One region of the Bradyrhizobium septentrionale genome, then DNA from elsewhere that is predicted to be linked to it. Evidence: riboswitches for the same ligand, from Rfam matches in the RefSeq annotation. Region 1 holds a riboswitch; the other holds the start of a gene.
What was found. A riboswitch is a leader RNA that binds a small molecule or an ion and turns the genes downstream of it on or off. The one in region 1 is predicted to bind glycine.

Region 1 (15,529 bases):
CCTGGGTCCGGCCATAGGCGAACACGCTCGGCCCGCAATCCCGGAAATCGGCCGCCGGGAAGCCCGGCGCAAATGACAGCGTCGGCACCGCGTCGCTCTCGAGCGCGGCGAGCTGTTGATAGATGCCCTTGGTCGGCTGGTCGTTGGTGCATTGCCAGCTGATCGGGATCAGGAACGGCAATTGCCGGAACGCCTTTGCGAAGCGTTGCTTTGTTTTCAGCAGCAGCGCCAGATGCCTGGCGCAGGCGCGGCCGGTGTCGGCCATGTCGACATGCGGATAGGTGCGGTAGGCGATCAGCGCATCGGCGTGCTCGATCATCCTGGGCGAGACGTTCGCATGCAGATCGAGGCTCACGACCAAGGGGAGGTCGTTGCCGATCACCTTGCGTACGCGGGCGAGGACCTCGCCTTCACCGTCGTCATTGTGCTCGGCGACCATGGCGCCGTGCAGGTCGAGATAGAGGGCATCGATCGGCCCGGCGGCTGCGATGCCGTCGACCATTTCGGCCACGATCCGCTCATACGCATCTTTGTTCACATGCGCCGATGGGCTCGCCGCCGCGAAAATCGTCGGCACCAGCTCCCAGCCATTGGCTTCCGCCGCCTCGACAAAACCGGCGAGGCCGACATTGATCTTGCGCATGATCTTGAGCACATCGGCCCCATGCGTCATCGACGGCCAGCCACCGCCATGCACGAAGTCGTCATAGGTTGCCTTCGTCGGCGCGAAGGTGTTGGTCTCGTGCAGGAAGCCGCCAACGGCAATGCGGGTCATCAAGTTGGTCTCGATACGCTTCTTCGACCATGATGCGATTGGAACGGCCCGCGCCACGATCTCGTCTCGTTGGTTGGAGCGCGATCTTTCGGAGAAGCTGGTATCCACCTTCCGGCTCACGCTCTAGCGCGCGACGTTAAGCGTGTCGTCGCGCCCAGCGCAAGCCGGGGAGCACTACCGGATTTGCATGCCCTATGGGCGTAAAGGCCCAAGGCCAGGTCATAAGGCCAGGTCATAAGGCCAGGTCATCAAGGCTAGGTCGTAAGGCTGCGGCTAAAGACTTAGGCCGTCGCCACAATGCCTTCCGAAACCGGGCGGAAGTTCGCAAAATCCCAGCCGCGGCCGGGTGCGGCATCAAGTAGCGCGCGGGTATAGGCCTGCTGCGGATTGGTCAGCACCTCGGCCGCTGGTCCCTGTTCCACGACGCGGCCGCGCTGCATAACGGCGACGTCGTCGCAGATTTGTGCGGCGACGCGCAGATCATGCGTGATGAACAACAGTGCGATGCCCAGACGCTGCTGGATTTCGTCAAGCAGGTTCAAAACCTGCGCCTGCACCGAGACGTCGAGCGCGGACACGGCTTCATCCGCCACCAGAACGTCGGGATCGAGCGCCAGTGCGCGTGCGATCGCGATGCGCTGGCGCTGGCCGCCGGAGAACTGGTGCGGGTAGCGTGAGATCGCGTCGGGCGGCAAATGGACCAGCTCGAGCAGCTCGCGGGCCCGCGCCAGCGCGTCCTTGCGCGGCATGCCGTAATTGATCGGGCCCTCCGCGATGCTCTCGCCGACGGTGATGCGCGGATTGAGCGAGCGGTAGGGGTCCTGGAAGATGATCTGGATCTTCTGGCGATGCGGCTGCAACAGCCGGCGCGACAGGTCGGAGATCTCGCGGCCGGCGAGGCGCACGCCGCCCGAGGTCGGATCGATCAGGCGGACGATACAGCGCGCCACCGTCGATTTGCCGGAGCCGCTTTCGCCGACGATGCCAAGGGTGCGGCCCTTGCGCAGAGTGAGCGTGACGTTGCTGGCGGCCGCGACTTCACGGGCTTTGCCGTACAGCGACCGCTCCCGGTAGACCTTGCTGAGCTCGTTGGCCTCCAGCACCACCGGCTCGGTCGTCTCCGGGCGTGGCGCGCGCGGCACCAGGCTCGGCACCGAGGACAAGAGATTGCGGGTGTACTCCATCGTCGGATTGCGCAGCACGTCCTGCAGCGGGCCGGTCTCGACCAGCCGGCCGTGCCGCATCACCGAGACGCGATCGGCGATCTCGGCGACCACGCCCATGTCGTGAGTGATGAACAGCACCGCGGTGCCGTGATCGCGCTGCAGGTCGCGGATCAGGGTGAGGATCTGCTTCTGGGTGGTGACGTCGAGCGCGGTGGTCGGCTCGTCGGCGATCAGGAGCTTCGGCTCCAGCACCAGCGCCATCGCGATCATGATGCGCTGGCGCTGTCCGCCGGACAGGCGGTGCGGGTAGGACGAGAAGATACGCTCCACGTCCGGCAGCCGCACATGCTCCATCATTGCCAGGATCTTCTGGCGCCGCGCGCGGGCGTCGAGATCGGTATGGGCGCGCAGCACCTCGTCGATCTGGCGCCCGACCGGCACCACCGGGTTGAGCGCGGTCATCGGCTCCTGGAAGATCATCGCCATCCGCGTGGCGCGAAGCTGGCGCAGCCGCCGGTCGCTGGCGGTGAGCAGCTCCTCGCCAACCAGTTTGACGCTGCCGCCGGACGGCACCAGCGTGCCCTTCTGCAGTAGGCCCATCACGGTCAAGGAGGTCACCGACTTGCCCGAGCCGCTTTCGCCGACCAGGCAGAGCGTCTCGCCTTCGTGCACCTGCAGCGAGAGGTCGTCGATGATGCGGTGCGCATCCTGCTTGCGGCCGAGGCCGACGACGAGATTGTTGATGTCGAGGACGACGTTGGTCGAGCTGGTTGCGGTCACTTGCCCTCACGCTGTTTCATGCGGGGATCGAGCGCGTCGCGGGCGGCGTCGCCGATCAGATTGATGCTGAGAATGGCGATCGAAAGCAGCAGCCCCGGCCAGAAGATCAGCGACGGCTTGACCTGGAAGTAGGCGCGGCCCTCGGCCATGATGTTGCCCCAGGTCGGCGTTTCCGGCGAGATGCCGGCGCCGAGGAACGACAGGATCGCCTCGGTCAGGATCGCGGATGCGCAGACATAGGTGCCTTGCACGATCAGCGGCGCGATCGTGTTCGGCATCAAATGCCGCCACATGATCTTGGGCAGGCTGGAGCCGAGCGAGATCGCAGCCTCGACATAGGGCTCCTCGCGTGCGGTCAGCACCACCGAGCGCACCAGCCGCGCCACGCGCGGGATCTCGGGGATGGTGATCGCGACCATCACGGTCCAGATGCTGGCGCCCGACAGCGACACCACGGCGATTGCGAGCAGGATGGCGGGGATCGCCATCAAGCCGTCCATCACGCGCATCAACACCGCGTCGACCCAGCGGAAGAAGCCGGCGACGAGGCCGATCAGCAGCCCGATAGCGATCGAGCAGACGGCGGCGCCGAGCCCGATCACCAGCGAGATCCGTGCGCCGTAGATGACGCGCGACAACAGGTCGCGTCCATAGGCGTCGGTGCCGAGCAGGTATTGCGCGCTCGACGGCTTCAGCCGCTGCGACGGCGTCAGCAGCAGCGGATCGTGCGGCGCGAGCAGCGGCGCAAAGATCGCCATCAGGATGATGAGGGCGAGACAGATCGTCGCAACCGCGATGATCGGCGTCGAGGTGAGGAAGCCGAGCTTGACGCGGAACGGCCGGGTGACGGGGATAGAGGATTCGGGAAGGGTTTCGATCGCCATTGCTCAGTACCGGATACGAGGATCGAGCAGGGTGTAGGCGAGGTCGATCAACAGATTGACCGCGACATAGATACCCGACGTCAGAAGGATCATCGCCTGGATCACCGGATAATCGCGCGCCAGCACCGCATCGACGGTGAGGCGGCCGATGCCGGGCAGGTTGAACACACTCTCGGTGACGACGACACCGGAGATCAGGAGTGCGAATCCGGAACCGATCACGGTGATGACCGGAACCGCGGCGTTGCGCAGCGCATGGCGCAGCAGCACGCCGGTCTCGCCGATGCCCTTGGCGCGTGCCGTGCGCACGTAATCCTCACCCAGAACATCGAGCATCGAAGCCCGCGTCATGCGCGCGATCAAGGCGACATAGATGAAGGAGAGCGTACAGGTCGGCAGGATGATGCGCTGGAAGAACGGACCGAAGCCGGCCGAGATGCTCTTGAAGCCCTGCACCGGCACCCAGCGCAGATCGATCGCAAAGATCTGGATCAGCACATAGCCGATCACGAACACCGGCACCGAGAAGCCGAGCACCGAAAGCCCCATCACGAAGCGATCGATCCATGTGCCGTGCTTCCACGCCGCGATCACGCCGAGCGGCACCGCGACCAGGATCGAGAGGATGATGGTGGCGAGCGCGACCGAGATCGAGGGCTCGAGGCGCGGGCCGATCATCTCGAGGATCGGCTTGTTCGAGATCAGGGAGACGCCGAGGTCGCCGTGCAGCAGCTTGGCGACCCAGGTGTAGAACTGGATGTAGATCGGCTCGTTGAGACCAAGCGAGGTCCTGATGCGTTCGAGTTGTTCCGGCGTCGCATTGTCGCCGGCGAGAATTGCGGCGGGATCGCCCGGCGTCAGCCGCAGCAACAGGAACACGAACAGGGCCACCACGCCCATCACGGGAACGGCGGCGAGGATGCGGCGGATGAGATAGCCGATCATCGTTGCCATCTCCTCCCATCCGATGGTGCGAAGCGAAGGCTGGGCCGCATCATAGTCATGGTGTCCCCGTGATGTGTCTCATGCGCTTCTGCATCTTCTCTCAAGGCTAGCGCGAAAGTGATGAATTTGCAGGCAAATACTGTGCCAATGGCGACGCTATATCAAGGTGCGGTTCAGCCCGTTGAAAGCCTCCCTTGGTCTGAAGCTGCTCTATCCGAAGCTGCTATTTCGAATTGCACATTTCGTCATGCGCCACCGACCTGAAACGACAGGTCGATTCACACTCTCATCACGCCGCACCAGTTGGCGACGAACAATGCGATGCTCTGCGTTGTCTTGCGAAGGCTGTCGAGCTCGACGCGTTCGTTGAACGCATGCGGGCCGATGCCGTAAGGACCATAGCAAAGGGCAGGGATGCCGTAGTCGACACGATAGTAGCGGGTGTCGTTGACGGCCGTGGATAGGCGCTCCTGCATTGGAGCCTGGAACACGGAGTGATGGGCGGCAGACAGAGCTGCTTCCGCTTCGCTGCCGGGCTCGCACACCGCCGGGTCTGCCTGAAAACCACTCCACACGAGCTCAGCCGGATTGTCGGACAGGAAGTCGTCGGCCTTGTGCGCCTCAGTCAGGCATTCTTCGATGCCACGCATCGCCTCTCGCGGTGTCTCGCCCGGCAGGAGACCGAGCCGGCAATCCAGCTCGCACCAGGCCGCGGTCGAACTGGCCCAGTCGCCGCCTTTGATGATCCCGACGTTGAACTTGATCGGATTCTTGACGCTGCGGAACCAGCTGTTGTCGAGCGCTCGGGCATTGAGCGTTTTGGTGTAATTCTGGAACGCGCGCACCAGATGCATCGCCGACAGGATGGCGCTCGTACCGGCCTCGGAATAGGCGACATGCACCGGCGTGCCGCGCACGCGCAGGCGAAACCAGATGGCGCCGACCTGGGCGCGCGTCAGCGTGTGTCCGGTCGGTTCGGGAATGAGGCAGGCGTCGGCGCGATAGCCGCGCATCAGAGTGGACAATGCGCCGTTGCCGGTGCTCTCTTCCTCGGTCACGGTCTGCAGATGGACGCGCCCGCCCGGGGCATATCCGGCGTCGCGGATAGCATCGAGCGCGAAGATCATTGCCGAGACACCGGCCTTCATGTCCTGCGCGCCACGCCCGAACATCCAGCCGTCGTGCACGGCGCCTGCGAACGGCGGCTGGTCCCAAAGGTCAGCGGGCCCCTCCGGCACCACGTCGATATGACCTTGCAAGATCAGGCTGCGCCCGCTGCCTTTGCTGTTCTTCGTCGCAACAACCTGCTGCGATCCGGCAAGATCGATGCCGTCCATTGGCGCAGCCTTCGGATGGCTCATCAGGTTGACGTCCGCAAGGCTGAACACATCGACGTCGTAGCCGCGCTTTGCGAACTGCTCGGCCAGCCAAACTTGTTGCGGCGCTTCCTGTCCGCGCAAGCTGCGGAACTGCACCATGCGCGACAGGAACGCGATCTGATCGTCGAAGTTTCGATCGACGGCCGCGCACAGCTCTGCGGCAATCTGATCCGGCTTGGTCAACGTCTCAGTTGTCATGTCGCGCCTTTCGTGGAGCCCGGCGCAGAAGCCTGAGCATTGACTGTCTTGGAAAGACGGCGCACGAAGTCGGCGCAATGTCATGCGTGCCCGCCACCCCAATGCGCATTGTCCCCTCCCGAGATGAAGCGCTTTTCCCCGTTGTGACGCTAGTCCTAGTCACGCGGCGTTTCTCGGCGAATTCCGACTTGGCCACACGCAAATACGCTCATATTCTTCCTCTCCGGCCGGATAATTAGGGGAAAGCTGCGTGGGTGGTCTCGGTCGTATCGACCTGCGACGGCACCATTGAAGGCGTGTCGAGGTCGCTCCAATCATCGATCGCCCCTGCTACCATCTGCGCCGTCGCGGCCGAGAGCGTCCAGCCGAGATGACCGTGGCCCGTATTGTAGAACACGCCCGGAATCCGTCCGGCGCGAACCACCGGCATCATGTTCGGCATCATCGGGCGCAGGCCCGCCCACGGCACGATCGCCGACGTGTCGATCCCTGGGAAATGATGTCGCACCCAGTCCACCAGCGGCTGGATCCGGTCGGCGCGAATGTCGCGGTTGAAGCCGTTGAACTCGGCGGTGCCGGCGACGCGGAAGCGGTCGGCGCCGAGCCGGCTGGTGACGATTTTCGCAGCTTCATCGAGCAGGCTTACGGTCGGCGCAGCGTCGCGGCTTTGCGGCGCATCGAGCTGCACCGTGATCGAATAACCCTTCACCGGATAGACATTGACGCGGTCGTTGAGCATGCCAGCGAAGTGGCGGCTCGCGACGCCGGCGCAAATCACGATCCCGTCGGCCTGCAACTCATGTCGCGTCGCGAAGTCGGCATCATGCGAAGCGGCAGCGTTCCAACTGACACGGAAGCCATCGTCGCCGCGCGCGATCGCATCGACATCGGCTTCGTGGATGAAGGCTGCGCCGCGGCGGATGCAGGCGTCGGCAAGCCCGCGGGTGAACTTGTGGATATCGCCGGTCGCGTCCGACGGCGTGAAGAAGCCGCCATAGCAGGCCGTCTGCAGCGCGGGCTCGAGGCTGCGGATTTCGTCAGCGGTCACCGGCCGGCGGTCGAGCCCGCCTTGCTGCAGCAGCGTGTTGACCCGCAGGCCCGCTTCGAAGGCGGCCTTGTCGTGATAGACGTGCAGGATGCCGCGGCGTTCGAGATCGAAGGCGATGTTCTCGCGCTGTGCGATCGAGAACAGATGCTTGCGCGCCTCAATGGCGAGCCGCGTGGTCTCGATGGTGTTGCTGCGATAGCGGCCGATGTTGCCGACGAACTCACTGATCCAGGAATACTTGTGCCAGCTCGGCTTCGGGTTCATCAAGAGCGGCGCATCGCTCCTGAGCATCCAGCGCAGACCCTTGAGGATGGTTGCGGCGCTGTTCCAGACTTCCGCGTTGCTGGCGGAGAGTTGTCCGCCATTGGCGAACGAGGTTTCCATCGCGGCGTAGCGATGCCTGTCGAGGACAGTCACCCGGTAGCCGCGTTCGAGCAGGGCATAGGCCGTCGTCACGCCGGTGATGCCGGCGCCAATGATCGCAATGTGAGGCATGATGGTCTTCAGGCTCCCGTGGGTTAGAGTCGCCGAACCACCGGTGAAACCGGCGTCGGCGCCCCATCTGTCACGGTACCTGAGAGCTTGATCCGCATCGGGTCGGAGCCCAATAGCGAACTATCCCCTTCGGTGGACGTCACGGCCCTTGATGTGCGGCCATGTCCGTCTCTCTCCAGATCGTCCTGACGATACAGTCCTTCTGCCTGAGAGTTTCCGGGGCGGTTGCTCCGTCGGCGCCGAAGCCAACAACACGCATGTTGTCGCTTCGATCTCTCCCGCATCGTCGTGTTGGACGGCCGGACCGTAGGCGAAGCCTGAAAATTGGACAAGGCTAAATTTCGATCCGGCAGTGCCAACGTGTTGTGCAGTGCAAATCGATGTCAGTCCAGCGTCGCCAGCAGCGCCGCCATCAGGCGGCCGCGCTCGGCGAGGCTGTCGACCTCGATATGTTCGTTGAGCGTATGCGCGTCGGCGCCGCGAACGCCGAGGCCGTCGAGCGTGGGGATGCCCATCGCACCGGTGAAGTTGCCGTCCGAGCCGCCGCCGGCGCTGCCATGCGGCAGATCGAGGCCCATCGCCGCCGCGAGGCCCTTTGCCTTTTCATAGAGCGCCATGGTGCCGGCATCCGGCTCCCACACCGGGCGGGTGACGCCGCGCGTCACGTTGAAGGTCACGTCGTTGGCGGTGCCGGACAGCGCCAGCATGCGCTCGACGCCGCGATCGAGATCGGCCTGGCGCTTGGCCATGCTGAGCGCTTCACCGGTGCAGGTCGTCGCAACGCAATTGACCCATTGGCCGCCATGCACGACGCCGACCGAGAACGTGCAGTCCTCGGTGGTCATGCCGTCGATGGCGATGATCTGCCGCGCCATCTCGCGGATCGCGGAGCGACCCGAAGACAACGTCGCGCCGGCATGGCTCGGCTTGCCTGTTGCTTCCAGATTGAAGCGCGCGATCGCGTAGCGGCCGGTGACGACGCCGTTATTCGGACGGCCGGGCTCCGGCACTAGCACGTATTTGTTGCGCGCGGCTTCTGCCTCGATGATGTCGCGCGTCGACGGCGTGCCGACCTCTTCATCGGGTGTGAACAGCACCGTGATCGGCAGCGGCGTCGTGAAGGCGGCGCGCGCCAATTGTCTGATCGCCTCGACCGACAGGTAGTTGCCGCCCTTCATGTCGAAGATGCCGGGCCCGAAACATTTGTTGCCTTCGCGCCGCCACTTCAGCTTCTCGATGGTGCCGACCGGGTGCACGGTGTCCAGATGACCTGATATCAGGATGCCGGGCTGGCCTCGCTTCGGATGAGGAAAACGGGCGCGGACGCAGCCGGCAAAGCCCTGGCGTCCCGCGATGCGCTCGATCGTCGCACCCATGATCGCCATCTCGCGCGCGGCAAGGTCGAGCATGCGTTCGACTGCCGCCGAATCCCAGGTCGGGCTCTCGCATTCCACCCAGCCGCGCAGGCCCTGCAACATCGCTTCGGAATCAAAGGGAAGATTGGCTGGGTTCATCGTTTTTCTCTCTTGTTGTTTTGATCGCGCCGGCATCGCGCGCGCGTTACGAAAATCTCAGCCGACGAATTTGTAAAGCCAAAATCTGGCGCGCGGCCTCATTCGTTTGTGTACGTCCGATCTCGCCCGAAACCGATTGACGCGCATTGCGCTTGGTGCAAGTCTCGATTTCACAAGCCATACAGCATGTTAGTTCGCCTAAATAACGAACCTCATGCATAACGAATAAGCCGGCTTTGACCAGTTTCACGTCAGGAGAGATTGCATGTTCCCTATCTCGCGTTGGAAGCACCGCACGCTCGCGGCTGCGTTGACGGCGCTTGCACTGTCGTTCGCGCCGCAGGAATTGTCATTTGCACCGCAGGCGATGGCTGCGGGCAAGACCATCACCGCGGTGATGCACTCGGATCTGCGCGTCATCGATCCGATCATGACCACCGCCTACATCACCCGCGATCACGGCTACATGATCTATGACACGCTGCTGGCGACGGATTCCAACTTCAAGATCCAGCCGCAGATGGCGGACTGGAAGGTCTCCGACGACAAGCTGACCTATACGTTCACGCTGCGCGACGGCCTGAAGTGGCACGACGGCGCGCCGGTCACCGCGGAAGACTGCGTCGCCTCGCTGCAGCGCTGGGGCAAGGTCGACGGCATGGGCCAGAAGCTGATGGACTTCGTCGCGAGCCTGGAGGCGACCGACGCCAAGACCATCACGCTGAAGCTGAAGGAGCCCTACGGCCTCGTGCTCGAATCGATCGGCAAGCCGTCGTCGCGTGTACCGTTCATGATGCCGAAGCGTCTCGCCGAGACGCCGCCGGACAAGCCGATCCCGGAACAGATCGGATCCGGACCGTTCAAGTTCGTGCAGGCGGAATTCCAGCCGGGCGTGAAGGCGGTCTATGAGAAGAACAAGGACTACGTGCCGCGCAAGGAGCCGGCGAGCTGGACCGCAGGCGGCAAGGTCGTCAAGGTCGACCGCGTCGAGTGGATCACGATGGCCGATGCGCAGACCGCGGTGAACGCGCTGCAGTCCGGCGACATCGATTTCATGGAACAGCTTCCGTTTGACATGCTGCCGGTGCTCGAAGCCAATCCGGATCTCAAGATCGACGTGCTCAACAAGTTCGGCTTCCAGACCCTTGGTCGCATGAACTTCCTCTATCCGCCGTTCGACAATCCGAAGGTACGCCGCGCCGCGTTCCTGGCGATGAACCAGAAGGACGTGCTCGACGCGCTGGTCGGCAATGCCAAGTACCAGAAGATCTGCGGCGCCTTCTTCGTCTGCGGCACGCCGCTGGAGACCGACGTCGGTGCCGAGACCTTGGTGAAGGGCAGCGGCATGGCGGAAGCCAAGAAGGCGCTTGCCGCGTCCGGCTATGACGGCACGCCCGTCGTGATCATGGGGCCGGGCGATGTCACCACGCTGAAGGCCCAGCCGATCGTCGTGGCGCAGCAGTTGCGCGATGCCGGCTTCAAGGTGGATTTCCAGGCCACCGATTGGCAGACCGTCGTGACCCGCCGCGCCAGCCAGAAGTCGCCGAAGGAAGGCGGCTGGAATATGTTCTTCACCAACTGGGTCGCAGCCGACGTCGCCGATCCGATCGTCAACGCGTCGATCACCGGTCGTGGCAAGAACGGCGGCTGGTTCGGCTGGGCCGAAGATCCGAAGATCGAGGAGCTGCGCGACAAGTTCGCGCGCGCTGGCTCGGCCGAGGAAAAGAAGAAGATCGCCGCTGACATCCAGACCGAGGCCTACGATCAGGTGATCTACATTCCGCTCGGCCAGTACACGGTTCCGAGTGCCTGGCGGAAGTCGTTGACCGGTGTCCTCGACGGACCGGCGACGCCGATCTTCTGGAATATCGACAAGTCCGAGTAGGCTTGCGGTCTTGCTAACGACGAATGGCCGGGCGTTGTCCCGGCCATTTTTCGTTTCGAACTGTCGCTTCTAGAGCTCCGGATCTGATTGAATCAGAACCGAAGCTCTAGCTCCTTGTTTGACGCGTTTTCTTCACGCGAACCGGTGCCCACTTCGCTCGAAAACGCTCTAGTGTCAGTGACCCGATTTCGCGTCGCTCGCACTCGACAGGCTGGAGAGCTGTGTCGGCCCGACAGCCGCGCCGTTGATCCAGACCGCTGTTCCTGCGGCGAGTGCTAGCAGTCCGTACAGCATGATCGCGCGACGAATCCATCGCCGGTAGATCACGCGCTCGTCGGGCGTCGCGTCGTGGAATGTCTGGGCATTGAGCCCGTTGCTGCAATGGGCCGCGTCGTCGCCATGCTCGAGAATGGAGGCGCCTTGATCGCGCGCCCTGTCGCCAGCAATTCGATTGCAGTTTGCAATCTCCATCACCGATCTCCGACCAAAATTGATTTCGAAATGCGACGGCCGCGAAATATGCGGCCGGAATTTCCATCGCGCCAAGACAATGCATCGAGACTACGACACGCCGCGATCCCGGCTTGTGAACCGCGCCACAGCCCGGGAAACACGATCAGGTGATGCTAGCAATGTGATACCGCGCCTGCCGCCCAAGCCGTCGGCAGGCGCGTGGCATGCCAACGCGGCTGGCGATGTCTTAAGGTTCCCGTCAGAATCGCGTCGTAACCTGACCGCCAGCGTGTGTACCGATCGCGACGGGTTCATGGCCGACGACGATAGCAGGCCCGCACCAGCTGGCGGGCAGCAGCCAAAGCCGACCGATGAGCGGCGCAGCGGCTCCCGTCGCCGCGTCCTCAAATCGGGGGCGATCGAGTTCGGCAATGAAGCGATACCCTGCACGGTCCGAAACCTTTCTCCGCAGGGGGCCTGCATCGAAGTCAATTCGCCGCTGTGGTTTCCCGACCGCTTCGTCCTCGCCGTCGACGGCCAGCGGCACACCTGCCGGGTCATCTGGAAGAAGGAGCGGCGGATCGGTCTGGGGTTCGCGTGAGGCTCGGCCTGCCGAGCCGTAGCTCGCCGCAACCGCATCGCTTTCGCCTGGCTGGCGGTGGCGCCAACGCTATTCATTTCGCGAGCGAAGGCTGGTGCGGGCGGTGGGAGTCGAACCCACACGACGTTGCCATCGAGGGATTTTAAGTCCCTTGCGTCTACCAGTTCCGCCACGTCCGCATTGCGCCAGGCGCGCCGATTTCTAGCGCGTTTGAGCGCGAAGTGGAATTGTCATTATCCGGTGCTAACAGGTGCGGTTTCAAAGACTTAAACAGTGGCCTGCAATTCCATTTGCTTCGGCCGCCCCGCATTGGGATAAGCAGCGCGCCGCCGCGATTGAGCCTCAATCCGGACACCGGTGGCTGGTTTAGGCAATCTCAACACTGTCTGACTAAGAAAGCCGAATGTCTGTTCGTTTCCCACGCCGCTCAAAGCCGTCGCGCGCGGCGGCCGTCATTGTGCTGCTCGCCTCGGCCGCGGGCGTTTCCGGCTGCGCGCAGATCGGCGATACCATGTCACCAGCGTTCGCCGATCCCGCCAAATACGACCTCTATGATTGCAAGCAGCTCGAGACCGAGCGCAAGAGCCTCGCGACCAGCGCTGCGGATCAGGAAAAGCTGATGGCCAAGGCGGAGACCGGCGTCGGTGGTACCGTGGTCTCCGAGATGGTCTATCGCAACGAGCTGATCTCGATTCGCGCCCGGCAGAAACTTGCCGATCAGGCCTGGCGCAGCAACAAGTGTCATGAAAGCCCGCCGGACGAGACCGCTGCGGCCGCAGCGCCCGCCGCGCCGGCGCCGGCCGCGAAGGGGGCACGCGCCCCGCGGGGCGTCGTCCACTAAGCTCAGCGCTTTCGAGCGAAGCCGATCGCCGGTCGCGCGCTCAGCTGACGGCTCAGACGCGCCAGTCGTAGATCCAGTCCTGCCGCGCCAGCATGCGCTGCGGACCGATGGCGCGGATCGCGAGATCGCGCGTGATCGCGAGCGGCCCGCGCAAGTGATAGATGCGGCCCTGCTGCCGCGCCATGCGCTGGACCTTCAGCACGCGCCTGCGCCGCATCTCGGCGTAGCGCTTCAGCGCGGCGGGAATGCCTGAGGTGTTTTCCCCGGTGCAGTCGCTGAGCGCCTTGGCGAGCACGGCGGCATCCTCGATTGCCATGCCGGCGCCCTGCGCGGCGAACGGCAACATCGCATGCGCGGCATCGCCGAGCAGCGTCACCGCGCCTTCGCTCCAGCGGCCGATGTCGGGCAGGGTGAATAGCGCCCATTTGCGCCAGCCGTCGACGGCGCCGATCAGCATCCGCGCGGTTGCGGGCCAGCGCGCCGTGGCGAACGCGCCCTTGATCTCGTTGATGTCGCCGGGTGCGCTCCAGCCCGGCCGGTTCCAGGTGCCTGAGACGATCGCGACCACGTTGATCTGGCGCCCACCCGAGATCGGATAGGCCACGAGATGGGCGTCCGGCCCCATCCAGAGCTGGACGCGCGGTGCGGTGTATTCACGCGGCAGGGCGGTTGCGTCCAGCGTGCCGCGCCAAGCGATCAAGCCGGAGAATTTCGGCTGTACATCCGGAAACAAATGCCCGCGCACGGCGGACCAGATGCCGTCGGCGCCGATCAGCGCGACGGCCAATTCCTCCTGCCGTGCATTGCCGCGGCGCTGCACCACCGTCAACCCCTTGGCGTGCTTTGTGACATCCTCGAACTGGCAGCCGAGCCGCAGGTCGATATCGGGATGGTCGTTGACCGCGGCCTGCAGTGCGGCTTGCAGGTCGGCGCGGTGGATCACCCAATAGGGGGCGCCGGCGCGGAACTCGGCCGCCTGGCCGAGCGGCATCCGCGCGATCTCGCCGCCGGCCCGCGCGCTCAGAATGTTGACGGATTCAGGCGTGACCGCGCGCCGCGCAAGTGGTTCCTTGAGCCCGAGCCCGACGAGGATGCGGCTGGCATTGGGAGAGAGCTGGATGCCGGCGCCGGCTTCCTCGAGCCGCTCGGCCTTCTCCAGCACGACGACGCGAAAGCCTTGTGCGGCCAGTGTCAGCGACGCCGTCAGTCCTCCGATCCCGGCGCCTGCAACGATGACGGTTCGCGTCAGCGCCACGGAGCGGTCAGGCGACCTTGTCTTTCAGCACGCATTCGGGCGGCCGCGCCTCGCCGGCAGCGAGGTCGGGCGCGAAGCGATACAGCGTCGAGCAGTACGGGCAGATGATCTCGCTGTCGTTGCCGAGGTCGAGGAACACGTGCGGGTGGTCGAACGGCGGGTTGGCGCCCACGCACATGAACTCCTGCGATCCGATTTCGATCACCGAGACACCGGCATCGTTATGGAAGTGCGGGACGACGTGGTCGGACATATTCTCACCTTGGTGGCAACGATGGGCAGACGCAATCGACAGCATGCGGCATCGCGAAATGCCGCGCACCATACTGGCGGGAACAGTTGATTCCTAGAGCCCAGACGGCTCATTTGCTCATGCAAATTCGACACAATCTTGTCGTCCCAGAGAAGCCCTTCTTTGGTCGGAGCCGTTGTGTCGCAAAAACGGCACACTATTTCCAAGGCGAGTTAAACTTGAGGTTTCAAGCGGAATGAACGGGGTTCGCCTCAGTTTTGCGGTGGCCGGTCTGGCAATGAGCGCTGCCATCGGCGCGGTCATTTGGCCGCATGCCCGTGACGCCGGCACGATCCTCGCCGCGCGGGACGATCCCGCTGCGCTCGCCGACCTCAGGATCAATTCCGTGCTGCGCAACAACCCGGCGTTGATTTCGGACAATATCGAGGCGGCGCTGGCCGCGGGGGATGCCGACCTTGCGACGAGCTTTGTCGCGCTCGCCGCCGAGCAGGACATCGCGCTCGGCGATGATCTCACAAGGCGGGTCGACGACGCGCGCGCCGAGCAGTCGTCCACCACGCATTTCGCCAAGGGGTTCGCCACCGGCTTCGTGACCGGCAACGCCGACGATGTCGCAAGCCTGTCCGGCACGGTCGCTGGCGACCTGTTCGTGTTCGGCGATGTCAGGGACGTCGTGCGCGAGGGCAAGCATCTCGTGATGGGCGAGGACACCGACCAGCTGGTGCTTGGGCTTGCGGCCGCCGGGCTCGCGGTGACGGCGGCGACCTATGTGTCGGTCGGTGGCGCCGGGCCGCTGCGCGCCGGGCTGACGCTGGTCAAGGATACGCGCAAGGCGGGACGGCTGAGCGAGGGACTGATCGAATGGGCCGGGCGTTCGACCCGCGAGGTCGTCGACCAGCCGGCGCTGCGCGAGGCGGTCGCCACCGGCTCGGTGCTTCGCCCGGCAGAGACCGCAACCGCGATCCGCGCGGCGTTCCGCGCCGAGAAGGCCGGGGCGCTGGTGCGCGTCGCCAAGGACGTCGGACGCGTCGGCGAGGCCGCCGGGATTCGTGCCGCA
Region 2 (15,529 bases), 180 kb from region 1:
TCGGCCGCCACATGGCCGACCGACGGGAACGGCAGGTGCGTGGCCACCAGCAGCCCGCCGGTCTCGGCCAGCTCCCGCAAGAGACGGATACGAACGCGGGCCGCCTCCTCGGGGTCGTGTTCGAAGCCGTTGTACCAGTCAGGGTGCTCGAACCCGGCCGCGAACACGGCGTCACCTGCGAATGTCAGCCTGTCGCCGCCGGAGGCGAGGCGAACCACGCTGTGCCCGGGGGTGTGGCCGCCGGTGCGATGGACGACCACCCCCGGCGCGATCTCATGCTGGTCCTCGAACGTGCAGAGCTGGCTCTGGTACTCTTTCCTGAACCGCTTGGCGGTCGCCCGCAGCGCGTCCGGGAATCCCGGCGGCATCGAGACGTGTGAAAAATCGGGCGCCTCCCAGAACTTGACCTCGGCGGCCGCCACGTGGATCCGCAGGTCCGGACGCAGCTGCTCCTTCACCCCGTCGACGAGCAGCCCGCCCACGTGATCCATGTGCATGTGGGTCAGCACCACGTCGGTCACAGACCCAAGGTCGATGCCGGCGGCCTCCAGCCGCTTGATCAACTGCCCGGCCCGCGGCAAGTGCAACTCCGGATCGAGCCCCAGCCCGGCGTCGACGAGGATGGTCTGCTCGCCGCTCCGCACCACGACCACGTTCAGCGCCCAATCAAAAGCGTCCGCCGGCAGGAACATGTCGTTCAGCCAGGCCGCCCGGACGGCCGGCGCGGCGTTGTGTGCCAACATCGCGGTTGGGAGCGGCAGCACCCCATCGCTGACCACCAGCACGTCAATCTCTCCGATCCGCAGCGCGTAGCGCGACGGAACCAGTTCTTCGGGCCCCGGCCGACCGAGGTGTGAGGTGTTGTGTAGGTTCATGTTTGTCTCCAGCTGACGACCACGCTGCGTTGCGGCGTGGCTGCGTTAGAATGGAAAGATGTCTAGCGAACCGCCTCTGCCGCTGCGCCAGAGTGATTGTCGCCGTTGCAGAGCGATTGCTGCCGATGCGCGCAAAGGCGACGGCTCGATGCACAGGAAGCCCGACGGCGCGGCGCGCCTGAGGTTTGCTGAGGGCCACAATCCGACATCTGGCAAACGAAGAGGGCCGCTGGAAAGCGACCCTCGCGCACGAAGTGCAGCATCACTTCAGTTTATAGGTACCGGTCTGGTGATTACAGTCCTGAAACGTTCCCTCCTTGATGACCGGGAAAGGTCCCAGCGGTTGTACCGTGGCGCTTATGACCGCACCGTCGTACTTCCCTGTTCCCGCAACAGACTCCCTGGTGACCTTTCCATCTGCAATCGAGAAGTACGAAAGTCGGGTGTTGCCGTCCCCGTCGGTCGCCTCACACACGGCGGTGCCGGAAATCTTCCCGCCAAGAGAGGCGTTCATCCCCATGCTGGCCATAGAGCGGCGCTGCTGCGGTGGTGGTGCCGGCGGCCGTGGTCGTCGAGGTACGGGCCCGGGGTGGCAAAGTTGCCGCCATTGTCGTTGAAGCCGTCGGAGATCGCCGAGTCGATTGCCCCCGAAATCGCCTGACCCGAGGCCTGCGCCACCACCTTGGTGACGTTGACCTGCAACTCACGCAGCTTGGCGCTGTCGGACGGCGTATTCAACCGTCTGCGCCAACGCTTGCGAGGCGCTCGGGTTGAAATTGGCGCCGCCGCCATAGCTCGCCATGATCGAATGGCTGCCGGCGGCGAGCGTCGTCGTGGTGATAGTCGCGACGCCGGCAGATAGCGTGGCGGTGCCGATCGCGGTCCCGCCGTCGCTGAACGTCACCGTGCCGCCGGGCGTTCCGCCGAGACCCGTGACGACAGCGGTGAACGTCACCGGTTAAACCCAACCCCGCAACGGCGGAGGCGGGCGAGCCCGCAACGCGCCAAGCTCATCAAAATATTCTCAGCCCGAAAGTCGCCGCCACTTAGCAACGACAACGATGCAAAGACAATTGGCACACGCACAGATCTCGCTGCATCCACCTGGAGGGCAAGCAATTCTCTCGCCGCGTTACTCAACTGCAACAGCACGATCTCGCGGATCGCTGCCGACAATTTGCATCTCGTGCGGTGCATGCGCTGAATGAGAATATCCCGTGCGCAAAGTGATATTCATCGGCGCTGACGATCGACGAGAAACGTCTGACCGCAGATGATGCGAATCGAAATTGGAGACGGCGGACACTCGGCACGTCAGGCGACAACGAGTGCAAAGGCGACCCGACGGGCAAGTCAGCAAAACCTGTCAAGCCCACGCGCTGAAAATATTTCGCTTTATCAGAAAAACAACTCAGTGTATGGTTCGCCCGTCTCACCCGATCGAGGGGCGCTGCGCATCGTCACGGGTGTTGCGGTGAGATGCGGTGGACGCTGATTGCGCAACTGACGAGTGCGCATGACGCGGACGGTGAAGTCGTGTGGTCCTGACGCCCTAGCGGCCGGTGTCCTTTTGTGAGACGCAACTGCGTCTTGCGAAGGCGGTGACAAGCAAGCCCAGTCTCGCCGGGGAGAGCACGAAGTAAGCCGTAAAACCATCGCGCAGGGAAAGCCGGATTGCTCCGGTTACACCTGTGGTCCTACCCCCGGTGCTTTTTGTTGCACCGGACCCATGGGTGCAATCGGCACCCGGCTTTCCCTGCGCCCTCTATTCTCAGAGGGCGAAACGAAGAGCAAAGCTCGGACGATTCATGTCGCGAGAACGCGGTTGTATGAGTCACAAATCGCGCCACACATTCACCGTCGTCCCGGCGAAGGCCGGGACCCATAACCACAAATGCCGATTGTTATGCACCGTTGGAACGACGAGTCCCGTCAACCACATCTGCCGCGGCGTATGGGTCCCGGCCTTCGCCGGGACGACGTGTGGAGAGTATCCGGGCCTCAAATCGATTCTTGCGCGAACGGAACGCCCGCAAACCTCACCGCCCCTGCCGCAAACTTCCCTCCAGCCGCGCCAGCTCGCCGTCGAGATCGCGCTCGACGTCGGCCACGTGCATGTCGACCACCCGATAGTCGCGCGCCTCGAGCCAGGCGCGGCGCTTGGTGCGGTCGGCGCCGATGGCCTCGCTCTCGTTCGGATTGACCAGCTCGATCGCGGTCCGATGCACGAAGGAAACGAAGTCGGGGATGTGGCGGCCGACCGGGGTCTGGCGCTTGAACTGGCCGGCGAAGCGGCGGTCCCGCGTCAGCGCCTGCCACAGGATGCGTTCGGCATCGGTCGGGTTGCGGCGGAGCAGCCGGGCGAGGCCGCGCACCGTGCTGGAGTTGTCGGCGACGGCACCGCCCCCTCCCTGCTCGGCGAGCAGCGCCCGCAGCCTTGTCGCCTGGGCACCGTCGAGCACCCCGCCCTTGGCCGGGCCCTTGCGACCCTCGGCGATCGCCATCACCACACCGTGCAGCGTGTGCATGTCCTGCTTGGTCGGGTCCATCCGGGTGAAGATGTTGCGCAGGTTCACCAGCATGGTGTCGCGCTTCTCCGCCGGGCGCAGAAACTCGACCTTGTCGAGCTCGGCGACGAGGTTGTCGAAGAACGCCTGCATCTGGTGCTGGGAGGCCGGCTCGGACCGCTCGGGCATCGCGAACGGCAGCGCGCCCGCGGTCGAGAGCTTGAACCACTCATAGCCCATCAACAGCACCGCCTGCGCCAGATTGAGCGAGGCGAAGCCCGGGTTGACCGGGAAGGTGATGATGCGATTGGCGAGCGCGACCTCCTCATTGGTCAGGCCGGAGCGTTCCCGCCCGAACAGGATGCCGGCGCCGCCGCCGGAGGCGACATGGCCGACGATCTCGCCGGCCGCGCCTTCCGGCCCGACCACCGGCTTGGCCTGGTCGTGGGCACGGGCGGTGGTCGCGAACACCAGCGTGAGATCGGCGATCGCCTGCTCGACGGTGTCGAACAGCTCGACCGAACCGATGATGTGGTCGGCACCGGCGGCGGCACGTTGCGCGGCGACATTCGGCCAGCCGTCACGCGGATTGACGATGCGCATCCGGGTCAACGCGAAGTTACCCATCGCGCGCGCGGCCATGCCGATGTTCTCGCCAAGCTGCGGCTCGACCAGGATGACGACGGGACCGGCAAGGTCGTGCCCTGCCTTGGTCTTGTCGGTGCCGGACATCTCACTTCACTTTCTGATTCAACGTCTGAAGGTTTTGAATCAGCTTCCGAAGAGCCTGATTCAAAGTCTCATGCAGCGGCCCAAGAACGGCATCGACCAGCTGTGCACCGGTTTTGCGGGACCAATTTCTCCAAGGAGATAACAGGGTTAGCGGCGATTGCGAATCCTCAATCGGAATCCGGATCACACGCAACGAAGGCTGCCGCTTGCGCGCGCTTCGCCTTCGGATAGGCTATCAACCACAACCAAAGCGAAGCTGTAAAGGCACGCTTGAGACGCCGGTTGAACGGCGAGGCACCTTGGGGGGACGACGATGCGGGGCAGATGGACGCTGGCGATTGTGGGCCTGGTTTTGATCGTGGCGGGGGGCCTGTTCGCCCACCTCACGCAGACCGCAGGCGGCATCCGGATCGAGGATGTCAGGTTCAAGGGCGCCAAGGGCAACACGATGAGCGCCCTGCTCTACATCCCGCCGAATGCCACGGCGCAGATCCCGGCGCCCGGCATCCTCGCGGTCCACGGCTATATCAATTCGCGCGAGACCCAGGACGGCTTCGCCATCGAGTTCGCCCGCCGCGGCTATGTCGTGCTGGCGCTCGACCAGACCGGCCATGGCTACAGCGACCCGCCCTCCTTCGCCAACAGCTTCGGCGGACCGGACGGCCTCGCCTATCTCCGCAGCCTGCCATTCATCGACAAGGAGAACATCGGGCTCGAGGGCCATTCGATGGGCGGCTGGACTGTGCTGGCCGCCGCCGCCGCGATGCCCAACGACTACAAGTCGATGGTGCTGGAGGGGTCTTCGACCGGCAAGCCGTTCGCCGCCGAGGGCACCGCGACCTGGCCGCGCAACACCGCTTTGGTGTTCGCCCAGTACGAGGAATTCCCGGACCTGATGTGGGGCGTCGATCTCGCCCGCGACGTCACCACGAGCCCAAAGCTCTGGGCGCTGTTCGGCACCCAGGGCGCGGTCGAGCCGGGCAAGGTCTATGGCGATCCGGCTGCCGGCACCGCCCGCGTGCTCTACACGCCGGCGATAACCCATCCGGCCGAGCACATCTCGCATGAGGCGATCGGCTACAGCCTCGACTGGTTCGCCAAAACACTGAAGGGCGGCACGGCGCGGCCCGTTGACGACCAGATCTGGTTCCGCAAGGAGATCGGCACCCTGATTGCGCTGATCGGCTTCGTCGCCCTTGTGATCGGGACGTTCGACGGGCTGCTGGAGGCACCGATGTTCTCCCGCCTGCGGCTGCCGGCGATCGCCGACGGCACCATGCCGCCGCACGAGGCCGCAAGCGGCCGGCGCTGGACCACGGCGTTCATCCTCTCGGCCTTCATTCCGGCGCTGACCTATTATCCGGCCTTCGCGCTGGGCGGCACCTTCGTGACCCCGAGCGCGTTCCTGCCGCAGGGCATCACCAACCAGATCCTGGTCTGGGCCATCATCAATGGCCTGATCACGCTGGCCCTGATGCGGTTCGCGCCGAAGCGCGCCAGCCGGGCCGGCCTCGTCGGTCAATCCGTCGTGATCGCGGTGGCGTCGGTCGTGGTGGGGTACGCCGCGCTTTGGCTCGCCGATCTCGCGTTCAAGATCGACTTCAGGTTCTGGATCGTCGCACTCAAGTTGATGAGCGCGAAGCAATTCCTCATCTTCCTGATCTATCTGATTCCGTTCACGACGTTTTTCGTCGTGGCGCTGCACGTGCTGCACCGGAATTTCTCGACCATGGATGCCCCGCGCGGGGCGCTCTATCTGACCAACATCCTGGCGCTGACGTTCGGTTTCATCGTGTTGCTGGTCCTGCAATACGGCACGCTGCGGCTGACCGGAAAACTGTTCAATCCGATCCCGGACCCCGGTTTCGTGCCGCTCTCGACCATCGTCGCGATCCAGTTCGTGCCGCTGCTCGCAATCGTCGCCGTGATAGCGACCTTCACCTGGCGGCGGACCGGATCGAGCCTGCCCGGCGCCCTGATCGCGGGCCTGTTCGTGACCTGGTACATCGTGGCCGGCACGGCGACCCAGGTCCCATTTTAGAGGGTTTTCGAGCGAAGTGGGCACCGGTTCGCGTGAAGAAAACCCGTCAAAACCAAGGACCGGGAGCCGCCATCAGAATGGCGGTTCTCGATGAAAAGATGGGCTTAAAGTGCATAACCGGTCCGCTTCCGCCCGCCCCCGGGCGGTGCTATAGCGCAGGCGTATTCCAACCCGCGGTCAAAAGCGCGCTGTTCCCAAGAGGGCCCCTCCGTCATGGCAAAAATCAAGGTATCCAATCCCGTCGTCGAGCTCGATGGCGACGAGATGACCCGGATCATCTGGCAGTACATCAAGGACAAGCTGATCAACCCGTTCCTGGATGTCGAACTGCTCTATTTCGATCTCGGCATGGAATACCGCGATGAGACCAACGACCAGGTGACCATCGATGCCGCCGAAGCCATCAAGAAGGTCGGCGTCGGCGTCAAATGCGCCACCATCACCCCCGACGAGGCCCGGGTGAAGGAGTTCGGCCTGAAGCAGATGTGGAAGTCGCCGAACGGCACCATCCGCAACATCCTCGGCGGCGTGATCTTCCGCGAGCCGATCATCTGCAAGAACGTGCCGCGCCTGGTTCCCGGCTGGACCAAGCCGATCATCATCGGCCGCCACGCCTATGGCGACCAGTACCGCGCCACCGACATCAAGTTCCCCGGCAAGGGCACGCTGTCGATGAAATTCGTCGGCGAGGACGGCACCGTGATCGAGCGCGAAGTGTTCAAGGCGCCCGGCGCCGGCGTCGCGATGGAGATGTACAATCTCGACGACTCCATCATCGATTTCGCCCGCGCCTCCCTCAACTACGGCCTGCTGCGCAACTACCCGGTCTATCTCTCGACCAAGAACACCATCCTCAAGGTCTATGACGGCCGCTTCAAGGACATCTTCCAGGACATCTACGACCGCGAGTTCAAGAAGGACTTCGAGGCAAAGGGCCTGACCTACGAGCACCGCCTGATCGACGACATGGTGGCCTCGGCGCTGAAGTGGTCCGGCGGCTATGTCTGGGCCTGCAAGAACTATGACGGCGACGTGCAGTCCGACACCGTGGCCCAGGGCTACGGCTCGCTCGGCCTGATGACCTCGGTGCTGCTCACCCCGGACGGCAAGACCGTGGAAGCCGAAGCCGCCCATGGCACCGTGACTCGCCACTACCGCGAGCACCAGAAGGGCAAGGAGACCTCGACCAACTCGATCGCGTCGATCTTCGCCTGGACCCGGGGCCTCGCTCACCGCGCCAAGCTCGACAACAATCCGGAGCTGGCGAAGTTCGCCACGACCCTGGAGAAGGTCTGCGTCGCGACCGTCGAAGAGGGCTACATGACCAAGGACCTCGCGCTGCTGGTCGGCGCCGACCAGCGCTGGCTCTCGACCACCGGATTCCTCGACAAGGTTTCCGACAACCTCGCGAAGGCGATGGCGGCCTAACGGCCGCCTGTTGGTGAATACAACAGCGAGCGTGACCATGACCCTACTCGGCCGGGCAACGCTCGCATCCTTGTTGCTGACCGGATCGGCGGCGCTCGCTGCCGATCCCCTGCCCGCCCCCGTTGCGGCACCGGACGAGACCGCGGTACTCACCGTGCATGCCGAGGGCGCCCAGGTCTATGAGTGCAAGCCGGTCACCGACGGCAAGCTCGCCTGGTCGTTCCGCGAACCCATCGCCACCCTGATCGCCGGCGGCCGCACGGTCGGCCGGCACTATGCCGGCCCGAACTGGGAGCATGTCGACGGCAGCACCGTGACCGCCCGCACCGCCGGCAGCGCACCCGGCGCGACCGCCGCCGATATTCCCTGGCTGAAACTCGAGGCGATCGCCCACCGCGGCAACGGCGTGCTGACCAGCGTCGCCACCGTGCAGCGGATCAATACATCTGGCGGGCAGCTCGACGGCGCCTGCGACAAGGCCGGCGTGTTCAAGAGCGCACCCTATTCGGCCGATTACGTGTTCCTGCGCCGCGACTAGTCGCGGATGCCGCCGTCGGTCTCGCCAGGCGCCTGGGCGATTTCGCCGGCGGCTAGGTCGCCACCGGCCGTAAGCGGATCGGCGAGCCGCGCCTCCGCCGTCTCCCGGACATGCGCGGCGAGCGCCGGCATGCGCTCGATCAGGGCATGGAAGTCCTGCGCGTCGAGCACCAGGAGCTTGGTCTTGCGCGTCGCCGTCACCGTGCCGGAGCGGTTGGTCCGCCGCAGCAGCGCGATCTCGCCGAAGAACGCGCCGTCGGCAAGCTTCACGAGCTGGCTCGGCAGGTCGATCTCGACCTCGCCCGCGGTGATGAAATACATCGATGACGCCGGATCGCCGCGCCGCACCAGCACCTCGCCGGCCTCGATGGTCTGCGAGCGCAGCAGGCGCATGATGTCGGCGATATCGGCCGCGTTGAGATGCGAGAACAGCGGCACCCGCGCCAGCATGCCCCAGGTCACGACGAAGTCGCGGCGCCGGACCTCGTCGGCAAAGGCGGTCGAGATGATCGCGACCGGCAGCGCGATCATCGCGAAGCCGACCACGATCGCAACCACGGTGACGATCCGCCCGAGCGGCGTCACCGGGACGACGTCGCCGTAGCCGACAGTGCCGAGCGTCACGATCGCCCACCACATCGCCTGCGGCATGGTGCCGAACTTGTCCGGCTGCACTCTGTGCTCGATGGCATAAAGCAGCGAGGCGAACAGCAGCACCGCGCCAGTCAGGATCACGACGCAGCCGAACAGCGTGCGCCGCTCGGCGTGCAGCGCCGCCAGCAGCGAGCGCATTGCGGTCGAATAGCGCACCAGCTTCAGGAACGGCAGCATGCCGAACAGCACCAGCGCGGTCTTGTCGTTGATGACCAGCGCGATGGCCGACGGCAGGAAGGCGAGCAGATCGATCACGCCGAGCGCCGAAAAGGCGTATTCGAGCCGCGCCTGCAGCGGCGTCATGTCGCGCAGCGAGCGGCCGACCACGCTCCAGAGCCGCGCGGCATATTCCAGCGCAAACGCAATGACGGCTGCGATTTCGATCGCCGAGAACAGCCACCACAGCTGGGCGTCGAACTCGGGCACCGATGCCAGGATCGCCGCCAGCACATCGACACTGATGATCGCGACGACGAGCCGGACAAAGCGCGCGCCGACCGAATGCGGCAGGTGGTCCTGCTCCAGCAGCTCGTAGAGACGGTCGCGCAGTCCGGGATCGCTGATCGTGGGCTTGCCCGGAGCCGTCGCCACGATCAGCCTCTCCGTCAGGCCCCGGCCGATGCCTGTTGAGTCATGGCCTGCTCGATCGCCGACAGCGCGGCATCGGCCTTGGCGCCGTCGGGGCCGCCCGCCTGCGCCATGTCGGGCCGGCCGCCGCCGCCCTTGCCGCCGAGCACCTCGGAGCCCTTGCGCACCAGCTCGACCGCGTTGAAGCGCGAGGTCAGATCGGCGGTGACCCCGACCACGATGCCGGCCTTGCCGTCCTCGGTGACGCCGACGATCGCGACCACGCCGGAGCCGATCTGCTTCTTGCCGTCGTCGACCAGGCTCTTGAGGTCCTTGGTCTCGACGCCCTCGACCGCGCGGGCGAGCAGCTTGACATTGCCGACCTCGCGCACGGCGGAGGCCGCGCCGTTCGACGACGCGCCGCCGCCGCCCATCGCGAGCTTCTTGCGGGCATCCGACAGGTCGCGCTCGAGCTTCTTGCGCTCCTCCATCAGGGCTGCGATGCGCGCCGGCACATCCTCGATCGTGGTGCGCAGCTCGGCCGCCGCGGTCTTGGCCAGCGCCATGGTGTCGTTGGCGTGCTTGCGCGCATGATGCCCGGTCAGCGCCTCGATGCGGCGAACGCCTGATGCCACCGCGCTCTCGCTGGTGACCGAGATCAGGCCGATGTCGCCGGTGCGGCGAACATGGGTGCCGCCGCAGAGCTCGACCGACCAGCCGAGCGCGTTCTGGCCGTGCTCGCGGGCACTCCTGCCCATCGAGACGACGCGGACTTCATCGCCGTATTTCTCGCCGAACAGCGCGCGCGCACCGGCTTCGCGGGCGTCGTCGACACCCATGACCCGCGTCGTCACCTCGTCATTCTCCAGCACCACGTCGTTGGCGATGTCCTCGACCCGGGCGAGTTCTTCCGGAGTGATCGGCTTCGGATGCACGAAATCGAAGCGCAGGCGATCGGGCGCAACCAGCGAGCCGCGCTGGGCGATGTGATCGCCGAGCACCTGGCGCAGCGCCTCATGCAACAGATGGGTCGCCGAGTGGTTAGCGCGGATCGACGAACGCCTGGCGTGGTCGACCTCGAGCTGCAGCGCGGTGCCGACATTCAACGTGCCCTGCTCCACCGCGCCGACATGCACGAACAGATCGCCGGCCTTCTTCTGCATGTCGGTGACGCGGAATTTGACGCCTTCGCCAGTGAGGATGCCGACGTCGCCGACCTGACCACCGGATTCGGCATAGAACGGCGTCTGGTTCAGCACGATCGCACCGGTCTCGCCGGCCTTGAGGCTGTCGACCTCGGCGCCGTCCTTGACCAGCGCCGTCACCACGCCTTCCGCGCTCTCGGTCTCATAGCCGAGGAATTCGGTCGCACCGAGCTTCTCGCGCAGCGGGAACCAGATGTTTTCGGTCGCCGCCTCGCCCGAACCGGCCCAGGAGGCGCGCGCCTTCTCGCGCTGACGGTTCATCGCATCCGTGAACGACGCTTGATCGACGCTGATGCCGCGCGACTTCAGCGCGTCCTGCGTCAGGTCCAGCGGGAAGCCGTAAGTGTCGTACAGCGTGAACGCGGTGTCGCCGTCGAACATGTCGCCCTTCTTGAGGCCGGCGCTCTTCTCATCGAGGATCGACAGGCCACGCACCAGCGTCTTGCGGAAGCGCGTCTCTTCCAGCCGCAGCGTCTCCTCGATCAGCTTCTCCGCACGCACCAGGTCCGGATAGGCCTGGCCCATCTCGCGGACCAGCGCCCAGACCAGGCGATGCATCAGCGGCTCGCTCGCACCCAGAAGCTGCGCGTGGCGCATCGCGCGGCGCATGATCCTGCGCAGCACATAGCCGCGGCCCTCGTTCGACGGCAGCACACCGTCGGCAATCAGGAACGCCGACGAGCGCAGATGGTCCGCGATCACCCGGTACGACGCGACGTTCTGCGCGTTCGGCCCATGGCCGAGCGCCGACGCGGCCGCATCGATCAAATGGCGGAACAGATCGGTCTCGAACACGCTCTCGACGCCCTGCAGGATGGCGGCCATGCGCTCCAGCCCCATGCCGGTGTCGATCGAGGGACGCGGCAGCGCCACGCGCTCCTCCTTCGTCACCTGCTCGTACTGCATGAACACCAGGTTCCAGAATTCGAGGAAGCGATCGCCATCCTCCTCCGGGCTGCCCGGAGGTCCGCCCCAGATGTGTTCGCCGCGATCGATGAAGATCTCGGAGCACGGCCCGCACGGGCCGGTGTCGCCCATCGCCCAGAAATTGTCCGAAGTCGGGATGCGGATGATGCGGTCGTCGGAGAAGCCCGCGATCTTCTTCCAGTAGCCGGCCGCCTCGTCGTCGGTGTGGTAGACGGTGACCAGCAGCTTGTCCTTCTTCAGCCCGAAATCCTTGGTGATCAGATTCCAGGCGAGCTCGATCGCGCGCTCCTTGAAGTAGTCGCCGAACGAGAAATTGCCGAGCATCTCGAAGAAGGTGAGATGGCGCGCGGTGTAGCCGACATTGTCGAGGTCGTTATGCTTGCCGCCGGCGCGCACGCACTTCTGCGACGTCGTGGCGCGCTGATAGGCGCGCTTCTCGACGCCGGTGAAGACGTTCTTGAACTGCACCATGCCGGCATTGGTGAACATCAAGGTCGGGTCGTTGCGCGGCACCAGCGGCGACGACGCCACGATCTCGTGGCCGTTCTCCTTGAAGAAGTTCAGAAATGTCGACCTGATGTCGTTGACGCTGCTCATGTTCATCCAATCGGAAAAAGGGGCCGGCCAGCCGCAAAAAGGCGTCATTTTCCGGCCGAACGCTTTTAGACAAGGCCAGCTGCGGTGTCCAGAAACTGTGCAGGCGGATCATGGGCTTGCCGCGGCAGCACAAAGCCCATTGGATAGCAGCGAGAGCTGCGTTGACAGTCTTGGTGGCGCCGTGTTTTCTACCTACCTATAGCTAAGTCACGTCGGGAGAGACCGGCCTTGCGCCGGCGCCGAAGGAGCAACCGCCCCGGAAACTCTCAGGCAAAAGGACCGCGTGACGTCTGACATCTGGAAAGAGGCGCTGGGGTCATCCCCGATGCGTCCGCCGACGGGATAATACTCTCAGGCACAGCGACAGATGGGGCTTTCTGCAGGTTTCTCAAGGGGAAATAGGTCCCCTGCGGGAACCGCGAGGGCCCTGTGATGCTTGCGCGCGAAACCTCCCCGCTGAAACAGACCCCGCTGCACGCGCTGCACCTGGCGCGCGGCGCCAAGATGGTGCCGTTCGCCGGCTATGACATGCCGGTGCAATACACCGCCGGCGTGCTCAAGGAGCACCTGCACACCCGCGGCAACGCCGGCCTGTTCGACGTGTCCCACATGGGCCAGCTGGTGCTGAAGGCCAAATCCGGCAATGTCGCTGACGCGGCGCTCGCGCTGGAAAAACTGGTGCCGCAGGACATTGTCGGCATCGCGCCGGGACGGCAGCGCTACGCCCAATTCACCAATGACGACGGCGGGCTGCTCGACGATTTGATGGTCGCGAATTTCGGCGATCATTTGTTCCTGGTGGTCAACGCCGCCTGCAAGGCCGAGGACGAGGCGCATCTGCGTGCGCATCTCTCCGACGCCTGCGAAATCGTGTCGCTGGCCGACCGCGCGCTGATCGCGCTGCAGGGGCCGAAAGCCGAATCGGCGCTGGCCAAACTTTGTGCAGATGTCAGTGCGATGAAATTCATGGACGCCGGTCCGCGCCGCGTCGCCGACATCGACTGTTTCGTCTCGCGCTCCGGCTACACCGGCGAGGACGGTTTCGAGATCTCGGTGCCGGCGGACAAGGCCGAAACCCTTGTCACCGCACTGCTGGACAATCCCGACGTGCTGCCGATCGGGCTCGGCGCGCGGGACAGCCTGCGGCTCGAAGCTGGGCTTTGCCTCTATGGCCATGATATCGACACCACGACGACGCCGATCGAAGGCGCGCTGGAATGGTCGGTGCAGAAGGTCCGCCGCAGCGGCGGCGCCCGCGCCGGCGGTTTTCCGGGCGCCGACAAGATCCTCGCCCAATTCGCGCAAGGCGCCTCCCGCCGCCGCGTCGGCCTGAAGCCTGACGGCCGCGCGCCTGTGCGCGAAGGCGCCGCCCTGTTTGCCGATCCAACCTCGACCGAGCAGATCGGCAAGGTGACGTCGGGCGGCTTCGGCCCGAGCCTCAATGCGCCGGTTGCGATGGGCTATCTGCCGATTTCGCTTTCCGCGCTCGACACCACCGTTTTCGCCGAAGTGCGCGGCCAGCGGCTGCCGCTGAAAGTCGCCGCCACGCCCTTCGTTCCCAATACCTACAAACGCTAAACGCCAGAGGATCTCCATGACGACGCTGTACACGTCCGACCACGAATGGCTCCGCATCGAGGGCGACGTCGCCACGATCGGGATCACCGACTACGCGCAATCGCAGCTCGGCGACGTCGTGTTCGTCGAACTGCCCAAGGTCGGCCGCAGCCTGAAGAAGGCTGAGGCCGCCGCCGTCGTCGAATCCGTCAAGGCCGCCTCCGACGTCTACGCGCCGATCACCGGCGAGGTAATCGAGGTCAACGAAGAGCTCGCTGCCGAGCCCGCGCTGGTCAATTCGGACGCCGGCGGCAAGGCCTGGTTCTTCAAGCTGAAGATTGCAGACAACAGCGAACTCGGCGGCCTGATGGATGAGGCCGCCTACGCCGCCCACACCGCCTAAAGGATCAGCCCAAGGATCAAGCCATGAACGCGCCCTTCAAGCCGATCAACGAAGCCGCCACCGATTTCGTCCGCCGCCACATCGGACCGTCGCCGCGCGACATCAACGCGATGCTGGAGACGGTAGGCGCCGCGAGCCTGCAGGCGCTGATGAACGAGACGCTGCCGGCGTCGATCCGCCAGAAGGCGCCGCTCGACCTCGGCCGCGCGCTGAGCGAGACCGAGGCGCTTTCGCATATGAGCGAGCTCGCCGCGCAGAATCAGGTGTTCACCTCGCTGATCGGCCAGGGCTATTCCGGCACCATCCTGCCGGCGGTGATCCAGCGCAACATCCTGGAAAACCCGGCCTGGTATACCGCCTATACGCCGTACCAGCCCGAGATCAGCCAGGGCCGGCTCGAAGCCCTGTTCAACTTCCAGACCATGGTCTGCGACCTCACCGGCCTCGACGTCGCCAACGCCTCGCTGCTCGACGAGGCGACCGCGGCGGCGGAAGCGATGGCGCTCGCCGAGCGCCACTCGCAGGTCAAGGCCAAGGTGTTCTTCGTCGACAAGGAGGTCCATCCGCAGACGCTTGCGGTGATGCGCACGCGCGCAGCGCCCTTGGGCTGGGCGCTGGTCGTTGGCGATCCCCTGACCGAACTCGACAAGGCCGACGTACTTGGCGCGCTGCTGCAATATCCGGGCACATCGGGCGCGGTGCGCGACCTCAAGCCCGCGATCGCATCGTTGCGCGCCAAGGGCGCGCTTGCGATCGTGGCGGCCGACCTGCTGTCGCTCACGCTGCTCACCTCGCCCGGCGAGCTCGGCGCCGACATCGCAATCGGCTCGGCGCAGCGGTTCGGCGTGCCGATGGGTTATGGCGGGCCGCACGCCGCCTACATGGCGGTGCGCGACACGCTGAAGCGCTCGCTGCCCGGCCGCATCGTCGGCCTCTCGGTGGATTCGCGCGGCGCGCCCGCCTATCGGCTGGCGCTGCAAACCCGCGAGCAGCATATCCGCCGCGAGAAGGCGACCTCGAACATCTGCACTGCGCAGGTGCTGCTCGCCGTGATCGCCTCGATGTATGCGGTGTATCACGGCCCCGAGGGCCTGACCCACATCGCACGCAGCGTGCATCGCCGCGCCACCGTGCTTGCCGCAGGCCTGCGCAAGCTCGGCTTTGCACCTGTGAGCGAAGCGTTCGTCGACACCGTGACCGTCGAGGCTGGCGCAAAGCAGATCGAGATTGTCTCCCGCGCGCTGGCGGAGCGGATCAATCTGCGAATCGGCGCGACCACGCTCGGCATCGCGCTTGACGAGACCACGACGCCGGAGACCGTCGAGGCGGTATGGCGCGTGTTCGGCGGCAAGCTCAGCTATGCCGAGATCGAGGCGGCCGCGCGCGAGGCGCTGCCGAAGGAGCTGCGGCGCACCAGCGCCTTCCTCACCAACCCGGTGTTCAACACGCACCGCTCGGAGACCGAACTGCTGCGCTACATGCGCAAGCTCAGTGATCGC

Region 2: another riboswitch for glycine. It lies ahead of gcvT (glycine cleavage system aminomethyltransferase GcvT); the one in region 1 lies ahead of HAP48_RS45530 (D-amino acid dehydrogenase).

Annotation. Positions count from the first base shown of each region.
Region 1 covers NZ_CP088285.1:9,043,880-9,059,408, reverse strand. Annotated here, with positions in the region: gene HAP48_RS45555 (M81 family metallopeptidase) at 1-775, opposite strand, end outside; gene HAP48_RS45550 (ABC transporter ATP-binding protein) at 1,057-2,721, opposite strand; gene HAP48_RS45545 (ABC transporter permease) at 2,718-3,605, opposite strand; gene HAP48_RS45540 (ABC transporter permease) at 3,609-4,550, opposite strand; gene HAP48_RS45535 (ArgE/DapE family deacylase) at 4,829-6,127, opposite strand; gene HAP48_RS45530 (D-amino acid dehydrogenase) at 6,363-7,670, opposite strand; glycine riboswitch at 7,736-7,851, opposite strand; glycine riboswitch at 7,855-7,961, opposite strand; gene HAP48_RS45525 (M20/M25/M40 family metallo-hydrolase) at 8,054-9,184, opposite strand; gene HAP48_RS45520 (ABC transporter substrate-binding protein) at 9,450-11,069, shown strand; gene HAP48_RS45515 (hypothetical protein) at 11,244-11,540, opposite strand; gene HAP48_RS45510 (PilZ domain-containing protein) at 11,836-12,123, shown strand; tRNA gene HAP48_RS45505 (tRNA-Leu) at 12,216-12,302, opposite strand; gene HAP48_RS45500 (twin-arginine translocation pathway signal) at 12,527-12,964, shown strand; gene HAP48_RS45495 (FAD-dependent monooxygenase) at 13,017-14,219, opposite strand; gene HAP48_RS45490 (zinc-finger domain-containing protein) at 14,227-14,472, opposite strand; gene HAP48_RS45485 (hypothetical protein) at 14,708-15,529, shown strand, end outside.
Region 2 covers NZ_CP088285.1:9,225,087-9,240,615, forward strand. Annotated here, with positions in the region: gene HAP48_RS46395 (MBL fold metallo-hydrolase) at 1-875, opposite strand, end outside; gene HAP48_RS46400 (hypothetical protein) at 1,138-1,404, opposite strand; gene HAP48_RS50565 (hypothetical protein) at 1,386-1,613, opposite strand; gene HAP48_RS46405 (Ig-like domain-containing protein) at 1,579-1,830, opposite strand; gene HAP48_RS46410 (TrmJ/YjtD family RNA methyltransferase) at 2,915-4,114, opposite strand; gene HAP48_RS46415 (alpha/beta hydrolase family protein) at 4,428-6,155, shown strand; gene HAP48_RS46420 (NADP-dependent isocitrate dehydrogenase) at 6,369-7,583, shown strand; gene HAP48_RS46425 (DUF3455 domain-containing protein) at 7,621-8,121, shown strand; gene HAP48_RS46430 (cyclic nucleotide-gated ion channel) at 8,118-9,368, opposite strand; gene alaS (alanine--tRNA ligase) at 9,380-12,070, opposite strand; glycine riboswitch at 12,273-12,362, shown strand; gene gcvT (glycine cleavage system aminomethyltransferase GcvT) at 12,503-13,648, shown strand; gene gcvH (glycine cleavage system protein GcvH) at 13,665-14,030, shown strand; gene gcvP (aminomethyl-transferring glycine dehydrogenase) at 14,054-15,529, shown strand, end outside.